3 regions of the Catellatospora aurea genome follow, and region 3 is predicted to be linked to each of the others. Evidence: predicted binding sites of a transcription regulator. Region 3 holds the regulator's gene; each other region holds the start of a gene.
The links. The regulator HrcA, encoded in region 3, represses chaperone genes, less so after heat shock. The targets are predictions, from matches to a motif close to GGTTNGCACNCTCNNNNNGAGNGTGCNAACC.
Positions count from the first base shown of each region.

Region 1: the regulator HrcA is predicted to act here: its motif matches at 5,711-5,741, upstream of ACFQO7_RS31660 (FmdB family zinc ribbon protein).
Region 2: the regulator HrcA is predicted to act here: its motif matches at 6,138-6,168, upstream of groES (co-chaperone GroES).

Region 1 is NZ_JBHTAC010000049.1:25,864-35,652, forward strand. Features, by position in the region: gene ACFQO7_RS31640 (molybdopterin molybdotransferase MoeA) at 1-1,284, opposite strand, end outside; gene ACFQO7_RS31645 (UTP--glucose-1-phosphate uridylyltransferase) at 1,286-2,236, opposite strand; gene ACFQO7_RS31650 (GGDEF domain-containing protein) at 2,246-4,834, opposite strand; gene ACFQO7_RS31655 (5-formyltetrahydrofolate cyclo-ligase) at 4,998-5,588, shown strand; gene ACFQO7_RS31660 (FmdB family zinc ribbon protein) at 5,760-6,074, shown strand; gene ACFQO7_RS31665 (hypothetical protein) at 6,148-6,321, opposite strand; gene ACFQO7_RS31670 (translation initiation factor 2) at 6,384-6,671, shown strand; gene ACFQO7_RS31675 (DUF2231 domain-containing protein) at 6,676-7,161, opposite strand; gene ACFQO7_RS31680 (Fur family transcriptional regulator) at 7,310-7,774, shown strand; gene ACFQO7_RS31685 (RecB family exonuclease) at 7,881-8,708, opposite strand; gene ACFQO7_RS31690 (MarC family protein) at 8,952-9,569, opposite strand; gene ACFQO7_RS31695 (PHP domain-containing protein) at 9,598-9,789, opposite strand, start outside.
Region 2 is NZ_JBHTAC010000057.1:212-10,000, forward strand. Features, by position in the region: gene ACFQO7_RS33750 (helix-turn-helix transcriptional regulator) at 1-638, opposite strand, end outside; gene ACFQO7_RS33755 (WhiB family transcriptional regulator) at 839-1,204, shown strand; gene ACFQO7_RS33760 (molybdopterin-dependent oxidoreductase) at 1,185-2,741, opposite strand; gene ACFQO7_RS33765 (ribosomal eL19 family protein) at 2,931-3,887, opposite strand; gene groL (chaperonin GroEL) at 3,989-5,635, opposite strand; gene groES (co-chaperone GroES) at 5,704-6,018, opposite strand; gene ACFQO7_RS33780 (class I SAM-dependent methyltransferase) at 6,371-7,534, shown strand; gene ybaK (Cys-tRNA(Pro) deacylase) at 7,623-8,102, shown strand; gene ACFQO7_RS33790 (sugar ABC transporter substrate-binding protein) at 8,708-9,789, shown strand, end outside.
Region 3 is NZ_JBHTAC010000005.1:196,830-206,618, reverse strand. Features, by position in the region: gene ACFQO7_RS07490 (enoyl-CoA hydratase-related protein) at 1-460, opposite strand, end outside; gene hemW (radical SAM family heme chaperone HemW) at 478-1,692, shown strand; gene ACFQO7_RS07480 (DUF4870 domain-containing protein) at 1,699-2,199, opposite strand; gene hrcA (heat-inducible transcriptional repressor HrcA) at 2,429-3,451, shown strand; gene dnaJ (molecular chaperone DnaJ) at 3,494-4,624, shown strand; gene ACFQO7_RS07465 (16S rRNA (uracil(1498)-N(3))-methyltransferase) at 4,715-5,449, shown strand; gene ACFQO7_RS07460 (SDR family NAD(P)-dependent oxidoreductase) at 5,567-6,331, opposite strand; gene ACFQO7_RS07455 (histidine triad nucleotide-binding protein) at 6,355-6,708, shown strand; gene ACFQO7_RS07450 (serine hydrolase domain-containing protein) at 6,719-8,092, shown strand; gene ACFQO7_RS07445 (PhoH family protein) at 8,235-9,278, shown strand; gene ybeY (rRNA maturation RNase YbeY) at 9,296-9,789, shown strand, end outside.

The sequences.
Region 1 (9,789 bases), on a different contig from region 3:
CAGCAGCACGTCCACGGTGGAACCCGCGGCCGCGCTGGTCACCCGCTCACCCAGCACCAGAAGTCCGTTCGCCTCCGCCATACCGGCCAGGGTACGGGCACCGCCCGGCAGGGGCTGCACCGTGTAGCCGCCCCCGCGGCGCTCGGCGACCAGCGCGGGCCGGAACTCGCGCAGCCCGCCCGGCGAGGCGACGGTCTCCAGCAGGTGGCCGCGCACCGAGGGCCGGAACACCGGCTCGGCCCCGGCCAGCACCTGGATCACGGGCCGGGCCAGCACCTCGAAGCCGATCAGCGCGGCCCCGGGCTCGCCGGGCAGGCACACGATCGGCACCTCCTCGGCGCTGCCGACGGTGCCGAAGCCGAGCGTGCCGCACGGGTACAGCGACACGTCGGTGAAGGTCACCATGCCCGCGCGGCTGCCGTCGCGGCGCGACAGGATGCGCCGCACCATGTCGCCCGGCCCGGTGCCGGACCCGCCGGTGGTGATGATCAGATCGGCGCGCAGCGTCTGGTCCTCCAGCAGCGCGCGCAGCGCCTCCGGGTCGTCGTCGCAGATCCCCACGCGGTACGCGTGCGCGCCCGCCTCCGCGGTGGCCGCGGTCAACGCGTGCGAGTTGACGTCGACGACCTGCCCGGCCTGGGAGACCCGACCCGCCTCGACGAGTTCGTCGCCCGTGGACACGATCACGACACGCGGGCTGGGCCGCACCACGACGTGCCCGATCCCGCTGGCGGCCAGCGCCCCGACCAGCGCGGGAGTGACCGTGGTCCCGGCGCGGGCCAGCACCATGCCCTCGGCGACGATCTCGCCGGTGCGGCGTACGCCCAGACCGCGCTTGACCGGGTGGTAGACCTCGACCGAGGCCATGCCCTGGTCGGTCCAGCGGATCGGCACCACCACGTCGGCGGCCTGCGGCAGGGCCGCCCCGGCGGCGACGGAGAAGCAGGTGCCTGGCGTGAGCCGGGCCGGCCGCCAGCTGGACGCGGCGAGGTCGCCCACCACGTTCAGCCGGGCGGGCCGGCCCGCGGCCGCCGCGGCGACGTCCTCGGACCGGGCCGCGTAACCGTCGATCGCGGCCTGGTCGAAGGCCGGGTACGGGTGGCTCGCCACCACGTTGTCGGCCAGCACGTTGCCGTGCGCCTGGGTCAGGTCCAGATCCAACGCCGGCAGCGCCCGCAGCCTGCGCAGCACGCTGCCCAGGTAGTCGGCGAGTGGCGTCAGCTCGGCCGCGGCTGCCGCGTCGAGATGGACGGGGTCCGGAGTGGACCTGACCGTGGCGGTCATGTCAGGAGGCCTTCCCCGCATTGCGGTCGAGGCCCGCGACGAAGGACTTCAGCCACGCCGTGAAGGCGGGGCCGAGGTCGTCGCGTTCGCTGGCCAGTTGCACGACGGCCTGGAGGTAGCCGAGCGGCATGCCGGTGTCGTAGCGGTGCCCGCGGTACACGATGCCGTGCACCGGCGTGCCCTCCGCGAGCAGCAGCGCCATCGCGTCGGTGAGCTGGATCTCGCCGCCGCTGCCCGGCTTGGTGCGCCGGATCGCGTCGAAGATCGTGCCGGGCAGCACGTACCGGCCGACGACGGCCAGGTTGCTCGGGGCCTCCTCGACGGCCGGCTTCTCCACCAGCCCGGTGACCCGCACGACGTTGTCCACATCGGCGTACTCGGGACCGGCGTCGGACACCGAGGCGATGCCGTACCGGTTGACCTGGTCCTGCGGAATCTCGATGAACGCCAGCACGATGCCGCCGGTGCGCGACTGCAGCTCGATCATCTGCGGCAGCAGCGGGTGCGACTCCTCGGTGAACTCGTCACCCAGCAGCACCGCGAACGGGGCGTCGCCCACGTGGGACTCGGCGTAGGAGACCGCGTGGCCCAGGCCCAGCGGCTCGCCCTGGCGGCAGGTGTAGATCTCGGCCAGCTCCGAGGTCCCGCGGACGGCGGCCAGCCGCTCCAGGTCGCCCTTGGCCTCCAGCCGCGCCTCCAGGTAGGGCTGGCGGTCGAAGTGGTCGACCATGCTGGTCTTGCCGCGACCCGTGATCAGCAGGACGTCGTTGATGCCCGACCGCGACGCCTCTTCCACGATGTACTGCAGAACCGGCCGGTCGACGACCGGCAGCAACTCCTTGGGCACCGCCTTGGTGGCCGGTAGGAACCGGGTCGCCAGTCCGGCGGCCGGGATGACCGCCTTGGTGGCCCGCTGACCGTGCGCTTGTGCGTGGGGGGTGTGCTCCGACATGTCGCGAGACTAACGGCCCCGAGCCTGTCGAGGGGCTTGTGGGCTGCTCGACGCGCCGCCGGATGGGCACAGGATGCCGCCGGGCAGCGCGACCTGGAAGGTGTCACGCCCGGCCGCCTTGGCGGCGTACAGGGCCTCGTCGGCCGCCTGGAGCACCCCGGCGCCCTGCGACCCGTGGTCGGGCAGCACGGCCAGTCCGATGGAGACCGTGACATTGACGTAGAGGTCCGCGCCGCCGTCCCGGGCCGGCACGATGATCGGCTCACGGCGCACCGCGTCGCACAGCCGCTCGGCGACGGCGACCCCGCCCACCTCGTCGGTCTCCGGCAGCAGCACCACGAACTCCTCGCCGCCGTGCCGGAAGGCCACGTCGACCTCGCGGATCTCGTACCGGATGCGCTGGGCGAACTCGGCCAGCACGGCGTCCCCGGCCGCGTGGCCGTAGGTGTCGTTGATCTCCTTGAACCGGTCCAGGTCCAGGGCGAGCACACACAGCCGCCGGCCGAAGCGCACCGCCCGCTCGGACTCCCGGCGCAGCGACTCGCGCAGCGAGCGGTAGTTGAACAGCCCGGTCAGCGGGTCGGTCACCGACAGCCGCTGCGCCTCCTCGTGCACCCGTACGTTGTCCACCGCGACCGCGGCCTGCCCGGCGAAGGTGCGCAGGGTGACCAGATCGGAGTCGTCGAACTCGTCGCGGCCGAGCCGGTCGTAGAGGGCCAGCACGCCGCGCGCCGCGGGCAGCGCCCCCGGCTGCGGGAACGAGCTCGCCTCGCCCAGCCCCGGCGCGGAGAACGGCACCACCATGTACGTCCGGCAGTCCGGCTCGCCCGGGTCCAGGCGCGGACCGTCGCGCTCGACGCGGCCCAGCCGGGGCACCCCGGTGGCGGCGACGGAACCGGTCAGGCCCAGCCCGTACGGCACGCGCAGGGTGCCCCGCTCCCCGGTGGTCCACTGCTCGGGCAGGCCCTCGGTGCACTGGCCGACCAGCGCGCCGGTGGCCGGGTCGGCCAGCAGCACCATGCCGGCCGACGCGCCGGTGGCGTGCCGGGCGGTCTGCAGGATGACCCGCAGGATGCGGTCCAGGTCGTGCGTGCTGGACAGGGTGTCGCCGAGCACGCCCAGGTGCCCGCGCAGCTGGTCCCGGCTGGCCGTCAGCGCCGCCACGTAGGTGTGCAGCTCGCGGGTCATGTGGTTGAACGCGGTGGCCATCCGTCCGATCTCGTCGTTGCCGCGGACCGGCACCCGGGCGTCCAGATCGCCCCCGGCCACCCGGTCCGCGGCCGCGGCCAGTTCGACCACGGGTTCGGTCGCGGTCTTCGCCAGCCACCAGGCGACCGTCACGGCCACCCCGGCGGTGATCAGGACGACGAGGGTGAGCAGCAGGTAGAGACCGGTGGGCGGGCGGGCGGTCAGCGACACGGCCAGCGGCTGCGGCTCCCCGGCCACCGGCCCGATCCGGGCCACCAGGTGGCCGTTGTCGGCCGAGCCGGTCGCGCCGTCGCCCAGCTTGCCCGCGTACCCGCTGATGGTGGCCGCGTCCGCGCCGAGCATCGTGGTGTGCACCGGCCCGCCCGGGGCGGTCTCCTCGGGCGCGGGGGCCAGGTCGACCTCACGGCCGAAGTCACCGCCGACCGGCTCGTCCCCGGCGACGCCGGTCCCCTGGGCCGCGTCCACGCCCGCCGCACCGTTCGTCGCGGTGTCGCCCGGGGCGGCGAGGGAGTCGGCGCCGCCCGGCCCGTCGGCAGTCGGGTCGACGGGCAGCGCGCCGCCGGTGAGGTCGCCGGGCTGCCCCGCCGCCACACCTGCCGCCGCGCTGTCGGCCCCGGCGCCTGCGACGGCCTGCCCGTTCGCTCCGGTGCCGGCGGGCGCGCCGTTCGTTCCGGTGCCGCCCGGGCCGATCGCGCCGATGCCGCCCGGAACAGCCCCGGGCATGCCACCGATGCCGCCCGCGTCGTTCTCGGTGTCATCCGCGTCGTCGATGGTGTCGGCCGTGCCGTCCGGTTCGCCGAGGGTGCCGTCGGGGTCCGCAGCCAGGTCGGGGTCAGCGGCGGACGCGCCCGCCGGGACGCCGGCCCCGGGCAGCAGGGTCAGCTGCGCGCCGCTGGCCTGGGCCAGACGGCGGATCAGGTCGCCGTCGACGGTGAGGGCGGCCGAGACGATGCCGGTCGGCTCGCCGTTCGCGCCGGCCAGCGGCACCCGGGCCGACAGCGCCTCGAACCCGGCCACCGCGTCCGGGCGCACCTGCGGGTCGGGCCCGGCACAGTCGGCCCACGGCGGGGCCGGGGCCTGGGCGGTGGTGACGCCGTCGACGCCGGTGTCGATGTGCACACCGCCGGCGAGCCCCGCGGCGACCATACGTTCGGCGGTGGCCAGGCGCTGGTCGGCCGGTGCGGCGGCGACGCCCTCGGCGACGGCGCGCAGTTGGCCGCAGAGCGAGCCGACCGAGGTGCGCACCGAGCCGGCGGCGACGGCCAGCCGTTCGGTGGCGCGCTCGTGGGACAGCTTGCTGACCATCGTGCCGACGAAGAACGCGCCGAGCAGGACGGGACTGAGGACCACCGCCAGGAAGGCGGTGGTGAGCCGGGCGCGCAGTGTCACACTTTCCCCCTCGGCGGCGGTGAAGTCACCGGGGTCAACGGCGAACGTCGAACTAGGATGCGTCGCTTGTACAACCTGAGGACGTTATGAGTGAATATTCCGTTTTGTCAGTAACCGCTGTGGCGAACCGCGTGCACCGTCACGTCCAGGCTGATTCCCCGCGGTGACGACGCCCGCGCCCACCAAGCGTGAGCTGCGCGCCGCGGTGCTGGCGGCCCGCCGCGCACTGACCCCGGCCGCGCTCGACGAGGCGGACACGGCGCTGGCCGCGCGGCTGCCGGAGCTGGTCGCGCCCGGTGCGGCGCTGACCGTCTGCGCGTACGTGCCGATGGTCGGCGAACCCGGCGGCCCCGGGCTGCCCGATCGGCTGGCCGCCACGCCCGGCGTGGCCCGGGTGCTGCTGCCGGTGCTGCGGCCCGACCGCGATCTCGACTGGGCCGCGTACGCCGGGCCGGAGTCGCTGGCACCCGCCCCGTTCGGGCTACACGAGCCCACCGGTCCCCGCCTCGGCGTGACGGGGATCACCACGGCCGATCTGGTGCTGGTCCCGGCGGTCGCGGTCGACGGGCGCGGCACGCGGCTCGGCCGCGGCGGGGGCAGCTACGACCGCGCCCTGGCCCGGGTACGCGGCGGCGCACCGGTGATCGCGCTGCTGTACGACGGTGAGCTGCTCGACGGGATCCCCGCCGAGGCGCACGACCAGCGCGTGCACGGCGCGCTCATGCCGAGCGGCCTGCGGCGCATTCCGGGCTGACGCTGAGCGAGCTTCGCGAGCGAACCGGAAGGCTCGGCCTTGCCGCCGACGAGCGCAGCGAGGAGAAGGCACACAGTGTGATCGGCGACAGCTACTTGGCACGTCGCGGGGCGGTCAGGCACTATTAGCACTCGGTATACCCGAGTGCCAGCAATGATCATGGAGGGGAACGTGCCCACCTACCAGTACGCCTGCACCGCTTGCGGTCACCAGCTGGAGGCCGTGCAGTCGTTCGCGGACGAGCCGCTGACCGAGTGCCCGACGTGCGAGGGCACCCTGCGCAAGCTGTTCTCGTCGGTCGGCGTGGTCTTCAAGGGATCCGGCTTCTACCGCACCGACTCGCGCGGCAGCGGCTCCGGCACGGCCCCCGCGGCGTCAAGCAGCTCGTCGTCCGGCAGCTCGACCAGCGGCAGCAGCTCCTCGTCGAGCAGCAGCACGCCGTCGTCGAGCACCTCGTCCTCGACCGCGAGCAGCAGCGCTTCCTGAGCTACGTCCGCAATGTCCGGTTCCGCGCTATAGTACGGCGGTGCGTCAGCCCCGCCATCGCTGTGGCCGGCGGTCAGTCCCAGTGCGGCGGGCGCTCGTCGCGCAGCCGGTCGTCGTTGCTCCACGACCGCTCGCCCCAGCCCCGGTCCGTGTCGTCACGGGTCTGCTCCGGCAGCACCGGACTCTCGTCGTCGAACTCCACCACGCGGTCGTCGTCGCGACCGGCGGGGACAGCGTCACTGCTCACCACCGCAGCATAGGACCAGCCAGGATCGGCTGGTCCCGCCGCCTGCCAGTCGGTCGGCCCTTGTGAACCGGCCCGCCGACGATCAGTGGCGCCGGCCGGCCCCGGCCGCGGACGGGGCCGACGCCGAGCAGGCCGCCGCGGCGTACCCCGGTCCGCCGCCCGCGGTGCCGCCGCCGCCGGGGTGGCACCCGGAGGTCGCCCCGCGTGTCGTGCCCCCGCGGCGGCTGCCCGAAGTGGACCACGACGCCATCGACGCCGCCGAGGAGCGCGCGGACCGGTTCACCAACGCGCTCGGCATAGCCGCGGGCGTCGTGCTGATCCTGATCGCGTGCCTGCAGTGGCGGACCTGACCCGTCAGATGTTGCTCCAGACCGCCTGGGCTCCGGTGTCGCCGGTCTTGAAGACGTAGTAGGCGGTGGCTCCGGCGGCCAGCAGGTTCAGCGCGATCAGCGCCCAGCCCGTGGCACGGGAACCGCTGGTCGCCGGCTTCTTCGCGGCCGAGTGCGTGAACAACACCAGCGCGATCGCCAGCACACCGAGCAGGGTGCCCGCCCAGGCCGCCGCGTCGCCGAAGTCCTTGTGCAGGTCCACCTGGGCGAGGATCTGCGGCGGGTAGCCCTTCTCGACAAGCGTCGTGAACAGCGCCTCGCCGCTCTGGCGCGCGAACCACAGCGCGATCGGCGCGCCGACGCCGAGCAGCAGCACCGCCCAGCCGATGTAGCGGCGCACGGATGGCACGAACGAATAGACCACCACGCCGGCGATCAGCAGCGGGGCGAACACGACTGCGGCGTGCACGAGCAGGGGGTGAGCCGGCAGGCCGAGAAGGTCCTCGAACACTGTGCCTCCACGTGGATTCCGGGGGTGCGTACCCAAGGTCAAGGTGAGCCTAGACCCGCCCACGTCGATGGGACAGAGGGGGAATGGCCCGTGTCGCAGAGCACGTATATCGGACCTTTTCTTGAGGAGATCCAAGTTAGCTGCTGAAATGGTGTTCATGTACGGCGACATCGAGCCACAGGCTCTCCTTCGCGCGCGGGGCCTGCGGGTGACCCGGCCGCGGCTCGCCGTGCTCGACATCCTCGGGCAGGGCGGCCACCTCGAGGTCGAGGAGATCACCCGGCAGGCCCGGCAGCGCCTCGACTCGGTCTCCACCCAGGCGGTCTACGACGTGCTCGGCGCGCTCGCCCGCGCGGGACTGGCCCGGCGCATCGAGCCCGCTGGCTCCCCCGCCCGATACGAGGCCCGCTCCGGCGACAACCACCACCACATCGTCTGCCGCGGCTGCGGCGCGATCGCCGACGTGGACTGCGCCGTCGGTGCCGCGCCCTGCCTCGACCCGAGCCAGACGCACGGCTTCGCCCTCGACGAGGCCGAGGTCACCTACTGGGGCCTGTGCCCGTCCTGCCAGCAACTCGCCGCCGAGGACCGCACCACCGTCACCCCGGCCTGACCCGCACCGGCCGCGCCTGCCCGCGCCGTCAAGATCGTCCGACTTGCCTGGCACCTGTGCGTATCTTGGAACGCCATTCGCCCAGGTGCCGGGCAAGTCGAGTGATCTAGGCAGGAACGGGGCCGGTCGGGGTCGTCTCCACGGCGGCCCAGCTCTCCTTGACCGGAGCTTGCGCGCCCGCCGGGCACACCCGGCGGAAGTCGCACCAGCTGCACAGACTGCCCGGCCGGGTCGGGAAGGCCTCGTCCGGTGGCGTGCCCTCGGCCAGCGCCTTCTCCGCCGCCACGATGTCGCGCGCGGTGTCCTCGGCGCGGGACACGTGCCGAGCGATCGACTCCGGGGTGTGCTCGTGCGCGGCCACCGTACCGGTCGGCAGATGGTGCAGTTCGACCTTGCGGCACGGGCGGCGGAACACCCGCTCGGCGGCGAACGCGTAGAGCGCCAGCGCCAGCGAGCCGCGCGCATCGTCAACGTCCAGACCGGTGCGGCCGGTCTTGTAGTCGACGATCACGGCTTCGCCGCCGCGCGCGTCGATCCGGTCGGCCCGGCCGCTCAGCGCCAGCACCGCCGTTTTCGCGGCCACCGTGCGCTCGACGCCCAGCAGTTCCAGCTCGGGGTCCAGATCGGCGGTGTACGCCTCCAGCCAGCCCAGCGCCCGCTCGTAGACCGCCCGCTCCTGCTCGTCGTCGCGGTAGCCCTCGCGCACCCAGGTCGCCCTCAGCAGCCGCGGCAGCGCGGCATTGTCCCGCCGCTCCACCGGCAGGTCCCACCAGTTGCGCAGCGCCGTGTGCACGCTCGCGCCGAGCGAGTTGTGCGCCCAGGCGGGCCCCTTCTGCGGCGCGGGCCGGTCGAGGTAGGTGTGCCGGTAGCGGCGCGGGCAGTCGGCGTACGACGAGAGCTTGCTCGGGGTGCACACGAACAGGCGCTCGGGCATCATGTCGAAGCCGAGCTGCTCCGGGACGTCCTTGCCGCGGCGGGGGCTGGGGGTTCGGCTCACCTGGCAGATCGTGCCAGCCCGGTCGGACACGCGCGAGCCGACCCGCCCGCCCGCTCGCCCGAGAACCCGTTCTTCACAGACGCCGGCCTATCTCGTCGACTCCCACGAGATCGAAGTCGACGAGATAGGTCGGCGTATATTCCGAACGGAATGTGCCCCGCGCCGCCCGACCGGCCCCGGTCAGGGATGCGCGGTCGTGAACAGCTCGACGAAGGCGCCGATCGAGTCGGCCATCAGCTGGACCGCGATCGCGGCGAGCAGCAGACCCGCGATGCGGGTGAGCACCTCGATGCCGCCGGGCCGCAGCACCTTCACGATGATCCCGGAGTAGCGCAGCACCAGCCACACCGCGACCATGACCGCCACGATGCCCAGCCCGATCGCCACGTACTGCGCGGTGCTGTCGGCGCGCTGCACGAACAGCATCGTCGCCACGATCGCACCGGGACCGGCCAGCAGCGGCGTGCCGAGCGGCACCAGAGCGATGTTCGAGGTCGACTGCTGGTCGGGGTCGTCGGCCTTGCCGGTGAGCAGTTCCAGCGCGACCAGGACCAGCAGCAGCCCACCCGCGCCCTGCAGCGCGGGCAGCTGGATGTGCAGGTAGTCCAGGATGGTCTGGCCGGCCACCGCGAACACGGCGATGACGCCCAGGGCCAGCGCGACCGCGTGCGTGGCCGCCTTGTGCCGGTCCCGGGCGGGCAGCGCCCCGGTCAGCGCGAGAAAGATGGGCACCATTCCCGGCGGGTCGGTGATGACGAGCAGGGTGACGAAGACCTCGCCGAAGAACTTCCAATCCACACCGGATGCATAGCACGACCGGCAAGGGTTATCCGGCGACTCCCGTGACCGGGGTGGCGCCCGTCGCACCGGCGACGATCCGATCCAGCGCCTCGGGGGCCGTGGTGAACTCGCCGATGCGCACCTTCTTGTGGGTGCCGTGGAAGTCCGAGCTGCCGGTGGTGAACAGGCCCAGCTCGGCGGCGATGCGGCGCACCTCGGCGCGCTCGGCCGGGCTGTG
Region 2 (9,789 bases), on a different contig from region 3:
GCCATGCCGCGCAGCACCTGCAGCTCGCGCTCGGTCAGCGTGACCGAACGCGCCGGGCGCACCACGCCGCCGGGCGGCGCCTCCCCCGGCAGGTCGCCGCGCTGAGCGGGCACCACCGCGGACGGTCCCGCGCCGGGGCTGCGGTTGGCGTACGGCACCGACATGCCCGGTCCCGCCGGAGGCATGGGCCGGCCGGGCCCGGCGGGCGCGCGGGACGCGCCTGCCATCACGCCGCTGACCGCGGGCCGCACGGCGTCGGCGGTCCGCGCGGCGGGCCTGCTGACCAGCAGCAGCGCCTTGGCGGCGGTGCTCACCGGATCGGGGTCGGTCCCGCCGATGAGCCCTCTGGCCCCGGCCCGGATGGCGGCCTGCGCGGCGGCGGGCTCCTCCGGGCCGAACAGCACCAGCTGGGCGTGTGGCACCGCGGTCATCACCTTTCGGGTGAATCCCACGGTATCGGGCCGAGTGAGCGCGGTGTCGGCCAGCACGATCCCGGCCGGGAACGCGGCAAGCTGCGCGATCGCCTCGGCGGCACTGGTCACGGTACGCACTCCAGCGGCCACGCCCAGCCGCTCGGCACACGAGGCGATGGTCGCGGCCGCAGCGGCGGTGCGGACGCATACGAGAACGGTCTGCACGGTGATCCCCCTCTCTCCTGCGAAGAAGACCACGAGACACCCAGATCATTACGCACTTTCCGGGGATTCCGTCGAAATCTCGGTCCAGCACTACCTGATCATCCACTGGATGGCGACAAGTGGACGTACGCGGAGTAACGTGCTGACGTTGCCTAAATCTCTTCGCTTGAACTCAAGCCTCCCATCCCCTAGGAGGTCAGATGGCTCACTTCCGCAGACTTCCCGGTCCGATAGCCGACGTTTGGGACTGGCAGCATCACGGCGCGTGCAAAGGCCGTGACAGCTTGCAGTTCTTCCACCCCGATGGTGAAAGAGGCTCATCTCGGGGACGCCGTGAAAGCGCGGCGAAACAGGTATGCGAACGCTGCCCGGTGCGGTCCGAATGCGCCGCGCATGCGCTTACCACCCGCGAGCCGTACGGCGTATGGGGTGGGTTCACCGAGAACGAGCGGCACCAGTTGTTGCAACTGGGCTGGCGCGAATGCGCCGACCGGCGCGGCGAGCGCGTCGACGTGCAACGGCTCGAAGCTCGGCTCTCCGAGGACGTCAGCGCACCTGCACGCTGATCGTGTGCCAGCCGGTCGCCCCGTCCGGGGCGGGATCGGCGCGGGCCTCCGTCTGGACCTGACCACTGGTGTCCGCCGCGCGCACGGCGAGCGTGTGCTCGCCCGGCGCGGCGTCCCAGCGGAACGTCCACTGCCGCCACGTGTCCGGTGACACGGTCCCGGCCAGGTCGGCGGGCTGCCACGGGCCGTCGTCGACGCGTACCTCCACCGCGGTGACCCCGCGGTGCTGGGCCCACGCGACCCCGGCCACGGTGACCGTGCCCGCGGTGACCGTGCCGCCCTCGCGCGGGGTGTCGATCCGGGACTCGGTCTTGATCGGCCCCTGCGCGGACCAGCCCCGGCGCACCCAGTACGCGTCGAAGTCGGCGAAGGAGCTCAGCTCCAGCTCGGTCACCCACTTGGTGGCGCTGACGTAGCCGTACAGGCCGGGGACCACCATGCGCACCGGGAAGCCGTGCTCGACCGGCAGCGGCTCGCCGTTCATCGCGACGGCGAGCATCGCGTCGCGCCCGTCGCGCAGCAGCGCGGTCGGCGTGCCGCAGTTCCAGCCGTCCACCGACCGGCTGACCACCTGGTCCGCGCCGTCCAGCGGACCCGCCTCGTCGAGCAGGTCCTTCAGCGGCACGCCGAGCCAGCGGGCATTGCCGATCAGGTCGCCGCCGACCTCGTTGGAGACGCAGGCCAGCGTCACGTACCGCTCGATCATGGGCCGGGCCAGCAGCTGCTCGAAGTTCAGCGTGATCGGCCGGGCCACCCGGCCATGGATGCGCAACTGCCACGTGGCCGGATCGACCTGCGGCACGACCAGCGCCGTGTCGATGCGGTAGAAGTCGCCGTTCGGCGTCACGTACTCGGACAGGCCCGCGACCGGCGGGTCCACCGTGCCGGGCAGGGCGGGCGCGGGGCTGGCCGGCTGCGGCAGGGCGACCGCCGCCCGAGCCTGCTGCACGTCCTTGCGGGCGGCCAGCGAGCGCCCGACGAAGCCGGCCACCGCCGCCGCCCCGATCCCGGCCACGCTCAGCCGCAGGAAGCGCCGCCGCCCCGCCGCGCGGGAGACCGCGGTCGCCGGGCTGTCCGGCAGGTCCTCGGTGCGGGCGGCCACGTCCAGCAGCGCGCCCAGCACACCCACCGCGGCGGCCGCGCCGACGGCGGCGGGCAGGAACGCGACAACCCCCGCGTTCGGGCGGGTCAGCGCCGCCGCGACCCCGATCAGGCCGAACAACCCGATCCCGGCCACACCCCAGCGGAAGTCCCGCCGCGCCGCCAGGCCCACCAGCGCGGCGAACACCACCAGCAGCAGCGACGTGCCGACAAGCAGAGCGATCTTGTCGTACACCCCGAAGACGCTGATCGCCGCGGCCTTGACCGGCTCGGGCACCAGGTCGATCACCGCACCGCCGACCGCGATCAGCGGCGCGCTGCGCGGCCCCGTCCACACCGCGACCAGCTCGCCCAGCCCCACCGCCACCGCGGCCGAGACCACGCCCGCGACCATCGCCCGTCCACGACTCACCACGCCCGCCAGTCTGCCCCGCATCACCCCGTCACGGCACGACCCGACGCCTTACCGTTCCCTTACCGCCGCCTACCCTGCATCCGCCTCGCCACAACGGGCCGCCCACCTCGCCGCCCCGCGGCCCCACGGCGGGGACGTCCTCGCCGCCCTGCAGTTTCCTTGAAAGTGCAGCCTGTTGCGGCCGCACCGGCCGCGGGAGCGGGCGCCGGATCACTGGAGCGGTTGGATGGGGATGTCGACGGCGATGTTGGGCGGTGCGTCGAAGCTGCCGTGGATGACGCTGAAGGACAGGCGCACCGAGTCGACGTGCGGGCCGAGCACGCCGTCGAAGACGATGACGCCGGTCGCCTCGCCGCCCGCGGGCACGGTCTCCGGCCAGGTGCTCGCGCCCGGGTCCGGCAGCAGCGTCTCGCCCGCGGCGGTGAGCTGGGCCCGGCCGAACGTCGGCAGCGTGAGCGCGTCGCCGCCGGTGTTCTCGCCCCGAATCTTGACCTTGGTGGCCTGGCTGGTGACCTCGACGCTCAGCACGGTGATGGTCAGCGGACCACCGGTCTCGGAGACCTCCGACGCCAGCCGTTCCTGGCCCGTCTCGTTGCGCTTGTTGATCCACGGCGGGGTGGCGAACTCGCTCAACTTCTGCACCCCGGCCTGTACCGCTGTGGTGGCCAGGTAACCGCCACCCGCGCACAGCCCGAGCAGCAGGATCGCGGTGAGCACCAGCCCGGCCCCGCCCCGCCGCGGCGGCGCACCGGTCGGCCGGGCGCTGCCTGGGCCGCCCGGGTATGGCGCGCTTCCGCCCGCCGGGTAAGGCGCGGCGTGGCCGCCCGGGTAGGCCGTGCTGCCGCCGGGAACGCCCTGACCTGCGGGATAGGCGGAGCCACTGCCGCCCGCGTGGCCGGGGGGCACCGCGTAGCCGCTCGGCGGGATCGCGCCCGGCCCCGCGCCGGCCGGTTCGGCGGTCGCGTTGCGGGAGTTGCCGCTCTTGGCCAGGTCGATCAGGCCGAGCAGCAGCGCCACGACCAGGCCGACGCCGCCGGAGATGGCCAGCGCCTTGGCCTTGCTCACCTCGGCCGCGGTCAGGTAGTCGGTCAGGCCGGTGCCCAGCGTCGCGACCAGGTAGGCCAGGCCCACCAGGCCGAAGTACCGCACCAAGCCGCGACCGGTCATGCGAGGACACTATCGACCGTGGTGCATGCCACAAAGGACGGAAAGGCGACAGCGGGCCCCGGCCGACGCCGGGACCCGCTGTCGAGGTCAGCCGCTCAGGCTCAGAAGCCCGGGCCGTGCTGGTGGCCGTGGCCGTGCGAGTGGCCGTGGCCGCCGTTGCCCGCGGGCTCGGCCTTGGCCGGCTTCTCGACCACCAGGGACTCGGTGGTGAGCAGCAGGCCCGCGATCGACGCGGCGTTGATGGCCGCGTTGCGGGTCACCTTCACCGGGTCGACGATGCCGGACTTGACCAGGTCGACGAACTCGCCCTTGGCCGCGTCGAGGCCGGTGCCCCAGTCGCTGCCCTGGACCTTCTGCACGATGACGTAGCCGTCGTGGCCGGCGTTCTGGGCGATCCAGCGCAGCGGCTCGACCAGCGCCTTGCGCACGATCGAGACACCGACCTTCTCCTCGCCGGTGAAGCCGAGGTCGTCGTCGAGCACGCTGACGATCTGCGCGAGCGCCGCGCCGCCGCCGGGCACGATGCCCTCCTCGACCGCCGCGCGGGTGGCCGCGATGGCGTCCTCGATGCGGTGCTTGCGCTCCTTCATCTCGACCTCGGTCGCGGCGCCGACCTTGATGACGGCGATGCCGCCGGACAGCTTGGCCAGGCGCTCGCCCAGCTTCTCCTTGTCCCAGTCGGAGTCCGAGGCCTCGATCTCCTTGCGGATCTGCGAGACCCGCGCGTTGACCTCGTCCTGCGACCCGGCACCGTCCACGATCGTGGTGGTGTCCTTGGTGATGACGGCACGGCGCGCCTGGCCGAGCTGCTCCAGGGTCACGCCGTCGAGCTTGTAGCCCAGCTCGGGGGCGATCAGCTCGCCGCCGGTGAGCACGGCGAGGTCCTGCAGCATCGCCTTGCGGCGGTCGCCGAAGCCGGGGGCCTTCACCGCGGCGACCTTGACGGTCTTGCGGATCGAGTTCACCACGAGGGTGCTCAGCGCCTGGCCGTCGACGTCCTCGGCCACGATCAGCAGCGGCTTGCTGGTCTGGAGAACCTTCTCCAGCAGCGGCAGCAGCTCCTCGATCGAGGAGATCTTGCTGGTGGTGATGAGGATGTACGGGTCGTCCAGCACCGCCTCGCCCGACTCGGGGTCGGTGACGAAGTGCGGCGAGATGAAGCCCTTGTCGAACTGCATGCCCTCGGTGATGTCGAGCTCGGTGGTCATCGTCGAGCCCTCTTCGACGGTGATGACACCGTCCCGGCCGACCTTGTCCATCGCCTCGGCGATCAGCTCACCGATGGTGGAGTCCTGCGCCGAGATCGTCGCGACCTGCGCGATGTCCGACTTGTCGGCCACCGGGGTGGCCTTGGCCAGCAGCGCGTCGCTGACCTTGGTGACGGCCGCGTCGATGCCGCGCTTGAGACCGGCCGGGTTGGTGCCCGCGGTCACGTTGCGCAGTCCCTCGCGGACCATCGCCTGGGCCAGCACGGTGGCCGTGGTGGTGCCGTCGCCCGCGACGTCGTTCGTCTTGGTCGCCACCTCCTTGACCAGCTGCGCGCCCAGGTTCTCGTACGGGCTCGACAGCTCGATCTCCTTGGCGATGGTCACGCCGTCGTTGGTGATCGTGGGCGCGCCGAACTTCTTGTCGAGCACCACGTTGCGGCCCTTCGGGCCGAGCGTGACCTTGACGGCGTCGGCGAGCGCGTTGACACCGTGCTCCAGCAGGTGCCGCGCGTCGTCGGAGAAGCTAAGGATCTTAGGCATCAATCGTCTCCCTTAAACGTCACGATGCCCCGGCTCACCCTCGCGGGCGGGCCGGGGCATCGCACGGATCACTTCTCGACGACCGCGAGGACGTCGCGGGCGGAGAGCAGCAGGTACTCCTCGCCGGCGTACTTGACCTCGGTGCCGCCGTACTTCGAGTAGATGACCTTGTCACCCACCTTGACGTCGACCGGGATGCGGTTGCCCTTGTCGTCGACGCGGCCGGGACCGACAGCCAGGACGGTGCCCTCCTGCGGCTTCTCCTTGGCGGTGTCGGGGATCACGAGGCCCGACGCGGTGGTGGTCTCAGCCTCGTTCGCCTGGACCAGGATCCGGTCCTCGAGCGGCTTGATCGCAACCTTCGTCGCGGTAGTCACGAGCATACCCTCCTGGGGTATAGCCCCGGGTTCTCGCGGCACGAGCCCCGGGTGTTGTCTTCTGGTCAAGTCTTCGCCCGAGCGCTGCCGTCGTCGCGGGTGTCGGCCTCGCCGGGCGGGTCATGCGTTAGCACTCTGCAGGGCAGGGTGCTAACTCCGAACATTATGCCGCGTCTAGCACTCAGTCAAGGAGAGTGCCAGCCGCCACTCGGTGAATTATCCGATTCACCAGGTGTCCAGCGCTCACCGGGGCGTGTCGCCGGGTCACTGTGACGTTCCCTGCCGCCACGAGCGGCGGGCGCGGCGAGCGCCGTCGGCCGCGACGCAGCCAGCACGGTCGCGCTGCGAGAATGGGGCCGTGGATCTCGATCAGCTGGCGCTGCTGCGTACCCCCGAAGGTGTCGCGGCGCTGGACCTGGCAGGTCAGCTGGCCGGGACCGACGAGCTGGCCGCCGCGTCGGCGCTGCGGGCCCGGGGCGTGCCGCCGGGCCTGGCCGCCGCCGCCCTCACCCAGGTCGCGCTGCGCGGCCGGGCCGCGGCCAAGTTCGGCGCGGACGCCGGGCGCGTCTTCCTCACCCGCGCGGGCCTGGAGCAGGCCACCCGCGAGATCGTCGCGGTACGCCGCGCGGCCCGCCTGCGCGCCGCCGGTGTCGCGGCCCTGGCCGACCTGGGCTGCGGCCTCGGCGCCGACCTGCGGGCCGTCGCCGCCACCGGCATCCGGGCGTACGGCGTCGACGCCGACCCGCTGACCGCCGCCTGCGCCGCGCTCAACGCCCCCGACGCGACCGTGACCTGCGGCGACGCCCAGGACTTCGACCTGAGCCTGGTCGACGCCGTGTTCTGCGACCCGGCCCGCCGCAGCGGCGGCCGCCGCGTGTTCCGCCCCGAGGACTACTCCCCACCCTGGGACTGGGTGGTCTCCCTCCCGCAGCGGATCCCGCACACGGTGCTCAAACTCGCCCCCGGCATCGACCAAGCACTACTGCCCGCGGGCTGCGAACTGGAACTGGTCTCCGTCGACGGCGACGTGGTCGAGGCCGCCGCCTGGTGCGGCCCGCTCGCGACCACGCCGCGCCGCGCGACCGTCTTCCGCGCCGGCGTCCCGCACGAGCTCACCGGCACCGGCGAGCAGTCCGCCCCGGTCGCCCCGCCCGGCCGCTACGTCACCGACCCCGACGGCGCCGTCGTCCGCGCCCACCTCGTCGCCGAGTTCGCCGCTGCCCACGACGGCTGGCTCGCCGACCCCAACATCGCCTACATCTGGTCCGACACCCCCATCGCCGCCCCCTTCGGCCGCTGCTTCACCGTCGACGAGGTCCTCCCCTTCTCCCTCAAACGCCTGCGCGCCACCCTCCGCGACCGCGGCGTCGGCCGACTGGAGATCCTCAAACGCGGCAGCGCCCTCGACGTCGAACAACTCCGCCGCGACCTCCGCCTCGCCGGCCCCAACCCCGCCTCCCTCCTCCTCACCCGCACCGCCACCACCCCCCTCGCCATCCTCGCCACCCCTTTCGAGCGTTGATCATGAACTTATGGCACGGTTCGGCGGCGTTTCGTGTCCAGAAGTCCCTGATCGATTCCGCCGCCCGCCACGGCGGTAGCATCGCGGCGTGGCCAGCCAGGGGACTCCCGCGACAGCACTGCTGACGAAGCAGAAGGTGAAGCACACGCTGCACACGTACGAGGTCTCGCCCGACTCCCCGAACTACGGCGCGCTGGTCGCCGACGCGATCGGGGCCGACCCGGCGCGCGTGTTCAAGACGCTGGTCACCGAGGTCGACGGCGCGCTCACCGTGGCCGTGGTGCCGGTGACCGGCGAGATCGACCTCAAGGCGCTCGCGGCGGCGGCCGGCGGCAAGAAGGCCGCGATGGCCGACCGCGACCTCGCCGAGAAGACCACCGGGTACGTCCGCGGCGGCATCAGCCCCCTCGGCCAGCGCAAACGCCTGCCTACGGTGATCGACCAGTCGGCGCTGGACGGCGACCTGATCTACGTCTCCGCCGGCAAGCGCGGTCTGCAACTCCGGCTCGCCCCAGCCGACCTGGTCCGCCTGACCTCCGCGACGCTGGCCGCCATCGCCCGCGCCTGACCCGCCCCAGGGCGGCCTACCCACGGCCGACTCCCAGCCGACCGATACCCGCCGCTTCCTTTCATGATCTGTTTTTGTGGACGCCCGGTGCCCCCATAGGGGCGTCCAGCGTCCACAAAAACGGATCTCCAAGCGGCAACCCACCCATATGTCCGCTTCGCCGCGACCGACACGCACCACTTGGCGCAACCGCTCGCCACACGACGCCAGACGATCCGGCTACCGGCTACCGCCCGAAGGCCCATCAGCGCACGCTCCGCACCCGCCGGCCCGCCACCACCAAGATCACGTTGATCTTGCGTGAACGGTTGTCCAATTGCCGGGATTGAGTGTGTCGTACCCACTGTTCGCGCAAGATCGGCGCGGCGGGAAAGAGCAGCGAGCGGGTGGGTTACGGGGACGTTGCTGAATTGTTATTGCCAACAACAAACCTTGGGCTTGCGCGTTTGCATTTGTTGCGCATACGTTGTCGCACACAACAAAACCCCGTGTGACCGGCCTCACGCACTGATGAACGCTGTTGGACTCGCCTGGTCCCGGAACCCGGCGGGGCCGCCCGCACCACCTGAATACACACCCCTGAATCCGAGAGGATTTGAGCAACGATGCGCAAAGGGATCCTGGCTGTAGCCATGACCGGCCTGATGGCCGTCACCGGCTTGGCCGCCTGTGCGGAAGACGCCCAGCCCGCCGACTCGAAGACGCCCTTCGTCGGCGTCATCCTGCCGGACAGCAAGTCCTCGGCCCGCTGGGAGACCGCGGACCGCAAGTACCTGGAGGAGGCCTTCAAGGCCGCCAACGTCAAGTACGACATCCAGAACGCCCAGGGTGACAAGACCCAGTTCCAGAGCATCGCGGACCAGATGATCACCAAGGGCGTCACCGTCCTGGTCATCGTCAACCTCGACTCCGGCACCGGCAAGGCCGTGCTGGACAAGGCTGCGGCGCAGGGCATCCCGACCATCGACTACGACCGGCTCACGCTGGGCGGCAACGCGAAGTACTACGTGTCCTTCGACAACGTCGCGGTCGGTCGCCTGCAGGGTGAGGGCCTGGTCAAGTGCCTCACCGAGAAGGGCGCCAAGAACCCGGCCATCGCGCAGCTGAACGGCTCGCCGACCGACAACAACGCGACCCTCTTCAAGGAGGGCGGCGTGTCGGTGCTGAAGCCGAAGTACGACGCCAAGGAGTACACCCTCGTCGATGACCAGGCCGTGCCGGACTGGGACAACGCGCAGGGCGGCGTTCTCTTCGAGCAGATGCTGACCAAGGCCAACGGCAAGATCGACGGCGTGCTCGCCGCGAACGACGGCCTGGGCAACGCGGCGATCTCGATCCTGAAGAAGAACAAGCTCAACGGCAAGGTCCCGGTCACCGGCCAGGACGCGACCGTGCAGGGCCTGCAGAACATCCTCCTCGGCGACCAGTGCATGACCGTGTACAAGGCCGTGAAGAAGGAGGCCACCGCGACCGCCGAGCTGGCGATCGCCCTGGCCAAGGGTGAGACCAAGTCCGTCTCGCAGACCACCAAGGACTCCGAGACCGGCAAGGACGTGCCCTCGGTCCTGCTGGAGCCGCAGGCGATCTACTTCGCGAACGTGAAGGACGTCGTCACCGACGGCTACGTCACCAAGGCAGAGCTGTGCACCGCCGACTTCGCGGCCAAGTGCACCGAGGCCGGCATCAG
Region 3 (9,789 bases):
CGAGCCTGGGCAGCACCGTGGCGGAGATCAGCGCGGGCACCACCCCCAGCCGCACCTCGGTGAAGGCGAACGTGGCCCCCGCCGTGCACACCGCGAGGTCGGCGGCGGCGATCAGACCCAGCCCACCGGCGCGGGCCGGTCCCCGCACCACGGCCACCACGGGCTTGGCCGACCGGGCCACCGCGCCCAGCACGTCACCCAGCAGCGCGGCCGGCATCTGCCCGGACTTCGCCGCGGCGGCGGTCTCGGCCAGGTCGGCGCCGGAGCAGAAGACCGGGCCGGTGTGGTCGAGCACGATCACCCGTACCCGGTCGTCGGCGTTCGCCTCGGCCAGCGCCGCCAGCAGCTCGGTCATCAGCCGGTGCGACAGCGCGTTGCGGTTGTGCGGGCTGTCGAGGGTGATCGTCGTTACGCCGCGGGCGTGGGTGACCCGGACGAGGTGGGAGTCAGGTGAGGACATGAGGGCAGACTAGAGCCGTGGCCCAGCTTCCCGACGGTGAACCCGTACCCGACACCGGTGTCCTGCCCGAGTCCGCGCTGGCCGACGTCGGCGGGCGCGGCTTCGGCGTGTACCTGCACGTGCCGTTCTGCGCCAGCCGCTGCGGGTACTGCGACTTCAACACCTACACCGCCTCGGAGCTGGGCGGCGCGGACACCGAGGGCTACGTCGAGGCGGTGCTCGCCGAGCTGGCGCTGGCCGCGAAGGTGCTGCCCGCCCCGCCGCGCGTCGACACCGTCTTCGTCGGCGGTGGCACGCCCACCCTGCTCAAGCCGGCCCAGCTCGGCCGGATGCTGGAGGCGATCGACGGCACGTGGGGGCTCGCCGCCGGCGCGGAGGTGACCACCGAGGCCAACCCCGAGTCGGTCGACCCGGCGTCGCTGCGCGAGCTGCGCGCCGCCGGGTTCACCCGGATCTCGCTGGGCATGCAGTCGGCCGCGCCCGGGGTGCTGCGCATCCTGGACCGCAAGCACACCGCCGGGCGCGCCCCGGCCGCCGCGATCGAGGCGCGGGAGGCCGGGTTCGAGCACGTCAACCTGGACCTGATCTACGGCACGCCGGGGGAGACCGAGGACGACTTCGCCGCCTCGCTGGCCGCGGTGGTCGGCGCGGGCGTGGACCACGTCAGCGCGTACGCCCTGATCGTGGAGGACGGCACCCGCCTGTCGGCCCGCATCCGGCGCGGCGAGCTGGCGTCCCCGGACGACGACGTGGCGGCCGACCGCTACCTGGCGGCCGAGGCGGCGCTCTCCGCCGCCGGGCTGGGCTGGTACGAGGTCTCCAACTGGGCCGCCGACCAGGCCGCCCGCTGCGCGCACAACCTGCTCTACTGGCGCGGCGGCGACTGGTGGGGCCTCGGGCCCGGCGCGCACAGCCACGTCGGCGGCGTGCGCTGGTGGAACGTCAAGCACCCGGCGAAGTACGCGGCCCGGCTGGGCGAAGGGCTCTCCCCGGGCCTGGGCCGGGAGGTGCTGACCGAAGAGCAGCGCCACACCGAGGACGTGCTGCTACGGCTGCGTCTGAGCGAGGGCCTGCCACTGGACGTGCTGGACGAGGCCGGGCGTGCCGCCGCGGGGCAGGCGCTGGCCGACGGGCTGCTCGAGCCCTCCGCGTACGCAGAAGGCCGCGCAGCGCTGACGCTGCGCGGCCGTCTCCTCGCGGACGCGGTGGTCCACTCCTTGCTGGCCTGGTGACCCGACTTACTTGATCAGGCTCATGGTCAGCGGGTACTTCGGCAGCTCGCCGTTGTTGGCCTTGACACCGGCCATGACGCCCATGATCAGCGGGAACAGCGGCACGAAGAACAGCACCATGGGCAGGATCAGCCAGCTCAGGCAGCTGCCGACGCAGAGGCTCACGATGCTGATGACGCCCCAGAGGATCTGGAAGTTCAGCGCGGCGGTCGCGTGCGCCTTGACCGTGGGCGACTCGTTGCCCTTGACGAGCAGGGCGACCAGCGGAGCGACGAACCAGGTCAGCGCGCCACCGAAGTGGGCGACCAGGGCCCAGGTCTTGTCGTCCGGGTTGGCGTAGCCGACCGGGGCGGGGCCGCCGACCGACGGCGGAGGGGTGTAGCCGCCGGGTGCGGACGGCGGGGGAGACGCGGGGGCCGACGGCGGCGCTGCCGGGGCCGGCGGCTCGTAAGAGGGGGCCGAAGGAACCGGCGGCTCCGAGGAGCCGGGCGGGGTGGGTTCACTCATGCCCGACAGGCTAGGTCTGTGGATCAATCGGCGCCAGTCAACACCCGTGACCGATAGGCGACACACTGCGAGCCGATCGGCCGAGTTTACCCGCTGTCCACTTTGCCGATGTCCGCGCTGGGTGTCGGATGCCGCGTGGTGTCGACCCCGTCACCACGCCTATGCCGTCCGGGTGACGGCCCACGTAGACTGGCACTCACTCACGACGAGTGCCAGCCGGGAGGTGCGTATGGGTCTGGATGACCGCAAACTCGAAGTGCTGCGTGCCATCGTCGAGGACTACGTCGCGACGCAGGAGCCGGTGGGGAGCAAGGCGCTGGTCGAGCGGCACGCCCTGGGGGTGTCGCCGGCGACCGTGCGCAACGACATGGCCGTGCTGGAGGAGGAGGGTTTCATCCGCCAGCCGCACACGTCGGCCGGCCGGGTGCCCACCGACCGGGGTTACCGCCTGTTCGTCGACCGGCTGTCGCGGGTCAAGCCGCTCTCCCCGGCGGAGCGCCGGGCGATCGAGCGTTTCCTGGTCGGCGCGGTCGACCTCGACGACGTGGTGCACCGCGCGGTCCGGCTGCTCGCCCAGCTCACCCGCCAGGTCGCCGTGGTGCAGTACCCGAGCCTGACCCGCTCCTCCGTACGCCATCTGGAACTGGTCCCGGTCTCCACCACCCGGCTGCTGCTCGTCATGATCACCGACACCGGCCGGGTCGAGCAGCGGGTCGTCGAGCTGCCCGGCCCCGTGGAGCCGGACGAGATCACCGAACTGCGCCGCACCCTCAACGCGACCCTGGTCGGCGTGAAGCTGGTGGACACCCCGCCGCTGGTGCAGGGCCTGGTCGAGCGGGCCGAGCCGCAGGGCAAGGCAACCATGAGCACGCTGGTCAGCGTCCTGCTGGAGACCCTCGTCGAGCGGCACGAGGAACGGCTGGCCCTGGCCGGCACGTCGAACCTGGCCCGGATGGGCCCGCTGGACCTGACCACCGGCGCGCTGCGGCCGATCCTGGAGGCGCTGGAGGAGGAGGTCATCCTGCTCAAGCTCTTCGACGAGGTGAAGTCGGGCGCGGCCCGGGTGCGCATCGGCGACGAGAACGAGGTCGTCGACCTGCGGGCCACCTCGGTGGTCAGCACGGGCTACGGTCCGGGCGCGACCGTCGTCGGCGGGATGGGCATCGTCGGCCCGACCCGCATGGACTACCCCGGCACCATCGCCACCGTTCGCGCCGTGGCGCGTTACGTGGGCGAGATGCTGGGACATTGATTCCGAATTTCCTGTTGTTGCTGAACGAGGCTTGAGGACAGCGTGGCCAAGGACTACTACGGCATTCTCGGCGTTCCCAAGGACGCCGACGCCGACGACATCAAGCGGGCTTACCGCAAGCTCGCCCGTCAGTACCACCCGGACGTCAATCCGGACCCGGCCGCGGCGGAGAAGTTCAAGGACATCAACAACGCGTACGAGGTCCTCTCCGACGACCAGAAGCGGCGCATGGTGGACCTGGGCGGCGACCCGCTCGCGCCGGGCGGAGGCGGCGCGGGTCCGGGCGGCCCCGGCGGCGGCCCGTTCGTCGGCTTCCAGGACATCATGGACGCCTTCTTCGGCGGCAGCGGCTCGCGCGGCCCGCGCCCGCGCACCCGGCCGGGTGCCGACGCGATCCTGCGGCTTGACCTCGACTTGTTCGAGACCGCGTTCGGCGTCGAGGCCCCGATCACCGTGGACACGGCCGTGCTGTGCACCACCTGCTCCGGCGCCGGCACCGCGGCGGGCACCCATCCGCAGACCTGCGACACGTGTGGCGGGCGCGGCGAGGTGCAGTCAGTGCAGCGCACCTTCCTGGGCCAGGTCGTGTCGTCGCGTCCGTGCAACGCCTGCCAGGGCTTCGGCACCACCATCCCGCACCCGTGCCCGACCTGCGCCGGCGACGGCCGCGTCCGCACCCGGCGCAGCCTGACCGTGAAGATCCCGGCCGGCGTCGAGGACGGCATGCGGATCCGGCTGGCCAACCAGGGCGAGGTCGGCCCCGGCGGCGGCCCGTCCGGCGACCTGTACGTGGAGATCCACGAGCGGGCCCACGACGTGTACGCGCGCAAGGGCGACGACCTGCACTGCAAGGTCACCGTCCCGATGACCGCCGCCGCCCTGGGCACCCGCCTGACCATCAAGACCCTGGACTCCGAGGAGCAGGTCGAGGTCAAACCCGGCACCCAGCCGAACTCGACCCTGCGCATCCGCGCCAAGGGCGTCCCGCACCTGCGCGGCACCGGCCGCGGCGACCTGTTCGTGCACCTCGACGTCCGCACCCCCACCCGCCTCGACGGCGAGCAGGAGCGCATGCTCCGCGAGTTCGCCCGCGCCCGCGGCGAGGAGGTCGCTGAACTCTCCAAGCAGGGCGGCTTCTTCTCCCGAGTCCGCGACGCCTTCAACGGCCACTGACCGTTTTCCCGCGTTGATCATGAACTTATGGCACGGTTCGACGGTGTGTCGGTGCCATAAGTTCATGATCGCCATTGGAGGGTGTCTGCCGTGAGCGCGCCGCTGTTTCTTGTCGACGAGCTGCCCTCGGGGCGGCTTTACACACTCGGCGGGGCGGAGGGCCACCATGCCGCGACCGTGCAGCGGCTGCGGGTGGGTGAGGCGCTGCTGCTCGCCGACGGGCGCGGCGGCATGGCGTCCGCGGTGGTCGCGGCCGTCGGCAAGGGCACGCTCGACCTCATCGTGACCGAGCTGCGGTACGCCCACGCGCCCGACCCGCGCCTGGTCGTCGCCCAGGGCATCGCCAAGGGCGACCGGGGTGAGCTGGCCGTGCAGGCGATGACCGAGGTCGGCGTCGACGAGATCCTGCCCTGGGCCGCGGCGCGCAGCGTGGCCCAGTGGCGCGGCGATCGGGGCGCGAAATCCCGAGAGAAGTGGGCGGCGGTCGCCCGCGAGGCCGCCAAGCAGGCCCGCCGCACCTTCCTGCCCATGGTCGGCGGCGACCCCGACCTGTCCACGAAACAGCTCGTCCAGCGCCTCGCGACGGCCTCGGCCGCGTACGTGCTGCACGAGGAGGCGACCGAGCGGCTGTCCCAGGTCGAGCTGCCCGCCGCCGGGGAGATCGTGCTGGTCGTCGGCCCCGAGGGCGGCATCGACGATGCCGAGCTGAAGACGTTCACCGCGGCCGGCGCGCTTCCGGTACGCCTCGGCGACAACGTGCTCCGCACCTCGACCGCCGGCGTCGCCGCCCTCAGCGTCCTCGCCACCCGCCTCGCCCGCTGGTAACCCCACCCCCGCCCCGCGCGCCGGGGGGGTCGCAACTCTGAAGGAGTTGCGGCCTCACGCGCGGGTCGATGGCGCGAGGTGTTAAGAGTTGCGGCAGAAGGGGGGTGGGCGAGGTGGTCAGCGGAGGTGGGAGGCGCCGTTGAGGTCTAGGACGGCGCCGGAGGCCCATTCGGCGGCGGGGTCGGCGAGCCAGAGGACGGCGGCGGCGATCTCCTCGGGGCGGGCGACCCGGCCGAACGGGCTCTGCGCGGCGTGTTCGGCGCCGCGGGGGACCTTGTAGGCGGCGTTGGTCTCGTCCTCCTGGACGTAGCCGGGGGCGACGGTGGCGACGGCGATGCGGTACGGGGCCAGCGCGACGGCCAGGGACTGACCCATGGCGTGCAAGCCGGCCTTGGCGGCGCCATACGCAGGCTGGCCGGGCTCGCCGCGGTAGGCCCCGCGCGAGCCGACGTTGATCACGCGGGCGGCCGGGGAGCCCGGGGGACGGGCCAGCATGTGCCGGACCGCGCAGTAGGTGGCGTTCGCCGGGCCGGTCAGGTTCACCGCGAGCGTGCGCGTCCACAGCTCCTGCCACTGCTCGTAGGTGACCCCGGTGATCGGGTGCGGGTAGGCCTGCCCGGCGTTGTTGACCAGCACGTCGAGCCCACCCAGCGCCTGCGCGGCGGCGTCGACCATCGTGGCGACGGCGGCCGGGTCGGCGAGGTCCGCGCGTACCACCGCGTGCCCTTGACCGGGCAGCGATGCCCGCAGCGACTCGGCGAGGTCGGCGGAGTCGCGGTGGTGGATGGCGACGCGGTCGCCGCGGGCGGCGAACGCGGCCGCGACGGCCCGGCCGACGCCGCGCGACGCCCCGGTGACCAGCACCGCTCGTGAATCGGACATGGAGGCAGCCTACGATCTGTCTCGTGACCGTTGCCGACTGCCTGTTCTGCCGCATCGTGGCGGGGGAGATCCCCGCGACCGTGGTCGCCGAGACCGAGCGCACCCTCGCCTTCCGGGACATCGCGCCGAAGGCCCCCACGCACGTGCTGGTGATCCCGAAGGAGCACTACGCCGACGTCGCGACGCTGGCCGTGGGCGATTTCGCGCTGGCCGGCGAGGTGCTGGCCACCGTCGCCGACGTGGCCGCCGCCGAGGGCCTGGACGGCACGGGCTTCCGGGTGATCTTCAATACCGGCGCGTCGGTGGGGCAGACCGTGTTCCACGCGCACGCGCACGTGCTCGGCGGCGTCGACATGGACGGCGATCTCACCGGGTAGTCTCGCCGCCGTGGCAGACCTGAACCGCACTCTCGAACGCCTGGTCCGCGCCGTACAGGCCGAGGCCCGGGTGCCCGCCCTCAGCGTGGCGCTGCGCCGCGACGACCGTCCGCTGTGGACTTTCCAGGTGGGCGGGTCCGGCAACCCCGGCGCGCCCCTGGACGCCGACACCCCGTTCCGGATCGGGTCGATCACGAAGACCTTCACGGCGGTCCTGGTGCTGCAGTGCCGCGACGCGGGCCTGCTGGACCTCGACGACCCGATCGGCGCCCATCTCGACGTGCCCGCGCACGGCGGGCTGACCATCCGGCGGCTGCTGTCGCACACCGCGGGCCTGCAGCGTGAGCCGGTCGGCGACGTGTGGGACACGCTGAGCCCGCCGGACCTGCCCGGCCTGCTCGACGACCTGACCCGCACCGAGGCGATCCACCCGCCCGCGCGCCGCTTCCACTACTCGAACCTGGGCTTCGCGCTGCTGGGGCACCTGGCCGCGCGGCGGCTCGGCGGCGACTGGTGGGACCTGGTGGAGGAGCGCATCTGCCGCCCGCTGAACCTGTCCGCCACCACGTACGCCGTGCCCGCGCACGCCGCGACCGGTTACCTGGTCGACGAGTACTCCGACCACGCCCGGCCGGAGCCGCCGACCGACTTCGGCGCGGTCAGCCCGGCCGCGCAGCTGTGGAGCACCGCCGCCGACCAGGCCCGCTGGGCGGCGTTCCTGACCGACCCGGCCTCGGTGGACCCGGACGGCGCGGTGCTGTCCGCGGACACCCTCGCCGAGGCCCGCTGGCCGCTCACGCCGCGCAACGAGACGCTCTGGGGCTCGGGCGTCGGCCTGGGCCTGATGCTGTGGCCCCGCGAGGGCCGCGTGCTGCACGTCGGTCACAACGGCGCGATGCCCGGCTTCCTGGCCGCGGCGTGCGGCCGCCACGGCGGCCCCGGCAATCCAGGGGGTATGGCCGCAGCCGTGCTGGCCTCGTCCGGCACCGCCTCGGCGATCATCGACCTGCCGCACCGGCTGATCGAGGAGGCGCTCGCCGCCGACCCGGTCGACGTCGCGCCGTGGACCCCGGGCGAGCCCGCCCCCGAGCACCTGCGCAGCGTGCTGGGCCGCTGGTGGGGCGAGGGCTACGAGTACGTGTTCCGCTGGGAGGGCGGCGTGCTGACCGGCCGTGGTGCCGACGACCCGGCCGACGCGGCCCCGGCCGTCTTCGCGGCGCTGCCGGGCGAGCCGGACGTGCTGCGTACCGTGTCGGGCCGCGAGGTGGGCGAGCGCCTGCGGCTGACCCGCGACGCCGCCGGCGAGGTGGTCCGCATGCACTGGGCCACCTACCGCTTCACCCGCCGCCAGGAGACCTTCGACGGCGTATGGGTGAGTGAGTGACCCGGGGTCCGGATTCGGGCACGCCGTCATAACCACTGGCGGCGATGGTGGGATCGGTGACTACGATGGGACCAGCGGGCGGCGACCTGAGCCGGTCCGGTGAGTGCGGAGAGCAGGTGGCGGAAGGCCGGTCGGCCGACTTATGAGCGTTGGTTCTTCTTCGAACGCGGTGCAGACCAAGATCACCGTGTCCGACCCGAGTGTCATGGTCCAGTTGCTGGGCACCGGCGATCGCGTGCTCAAGCTCATCGAGAAGGCCCTGTCCAGCGACATCCTGGTGCGGGGCAACGAGATCACCATCACCGGCCCGGCGGCCGAGAACGCGCTTGCCGAGCGCGTCTTCGGTGAGCTGCTGGAGCTTATCGAGAAGGGCGAGACGCTGACCGAGGACGCCGTCCGACGCACCGTCGGCATGCTGACCGATGAGGGCACCACCGAACGGCCTGCCGAGGTGCTCACCCTCAACATCCTCTCCCGCCGCGGGCGCACCATCCGCCCCAAGACCCTCGGCCAGAAGAAGTACGTGGACGCGATCGACGCGAACACGATCGTCTTCGGCATCGGCCCGGCGGGCACCGGCAAGACCTACCTGGCCATGGCCAAGGCGGTCCAGGCCCTGCAGGCCAAGCAGGTCACCCGGATCATCCTGACCCGGCCCGCGGTCGAGGCGGGCGAGCGGCTGGGCTTCCTGCCCGGCACGCTCAACGAGAAGATCGACCCATACCTGCGCCCGCTCTACGACGCGCTGCACGACATGATGGACCCCGAGTCGATCCCGCGCCTGATGACGCAGGGCACGATCGAGGTGGCTCCGCTGGCGTACATGCGCGGCCGCACGCTCAACGACGCCTTCATCATCCTGGACGAGGCCCAGAACACCACGCCCGAGCAGATGAAGATGTTCCTGACCCGCCTCGGCTTCAACTCCAAGGTCGTGGTCACCGGTGACGTGACCCAGGTCGACCTGCCGGGCGACCAGCGCAGCGGCCTGCGGGTCGTGCAGGAGATCCTGGACGGCCTGGAGGACGTGCACTTCTCCCGGCTCACCAGTGCCGACGTGGTGCGGCACCGGCTGGTCGGCGAGATCGTCGACGCATACGAGAAGTGGGACAACGACCAGCAGCGTGAGACGCTGCCGGCGAACGTCCACTCCGTGCCGCGACGCGGCGCGGGGCGACGCCGCTGACGACCAAGGAATAAAAAGTGTCTATCGAGATCGCCAACGAGTCCGGAATCGACGTCGACGCGGACAACATCGTCGCCGTCGCCCGGCACGCCCTGGTCCAGATGGGGGTCAACCCGCTCGCCGAGCTGTCGGTGCTGCTGGTCGACTCCGACTACATGGCGGAGCTGAACCACCGCTGGATGGACAAGGACGGCCCCACGGACGTGCTGGCCTTCCCGATGGACGAGGACACCATCGACCACGGCCCGTCGGAGTCCTCCGGCGGGCAGCCGTCGCTGCTCGGCGACATCGTGCTGTGCCCGGAGGTGGCCGCGGCGCAGGCGCTGCGGTACGGCTCCGCCGACCCGCGCATGCGCACCGGTGATAGCGTGCCGGATGCGCCCGCCCCCGGGCTGCACGGTGACTACAGCACCGCGGACGAGCTGAGCATGCTCACCATCCACGGCGTGCTGCATCTGCTCGGCTACGACCACGCCGAGCCAGAGGAGGAGCGGGAGATGTTCGCCCTGCA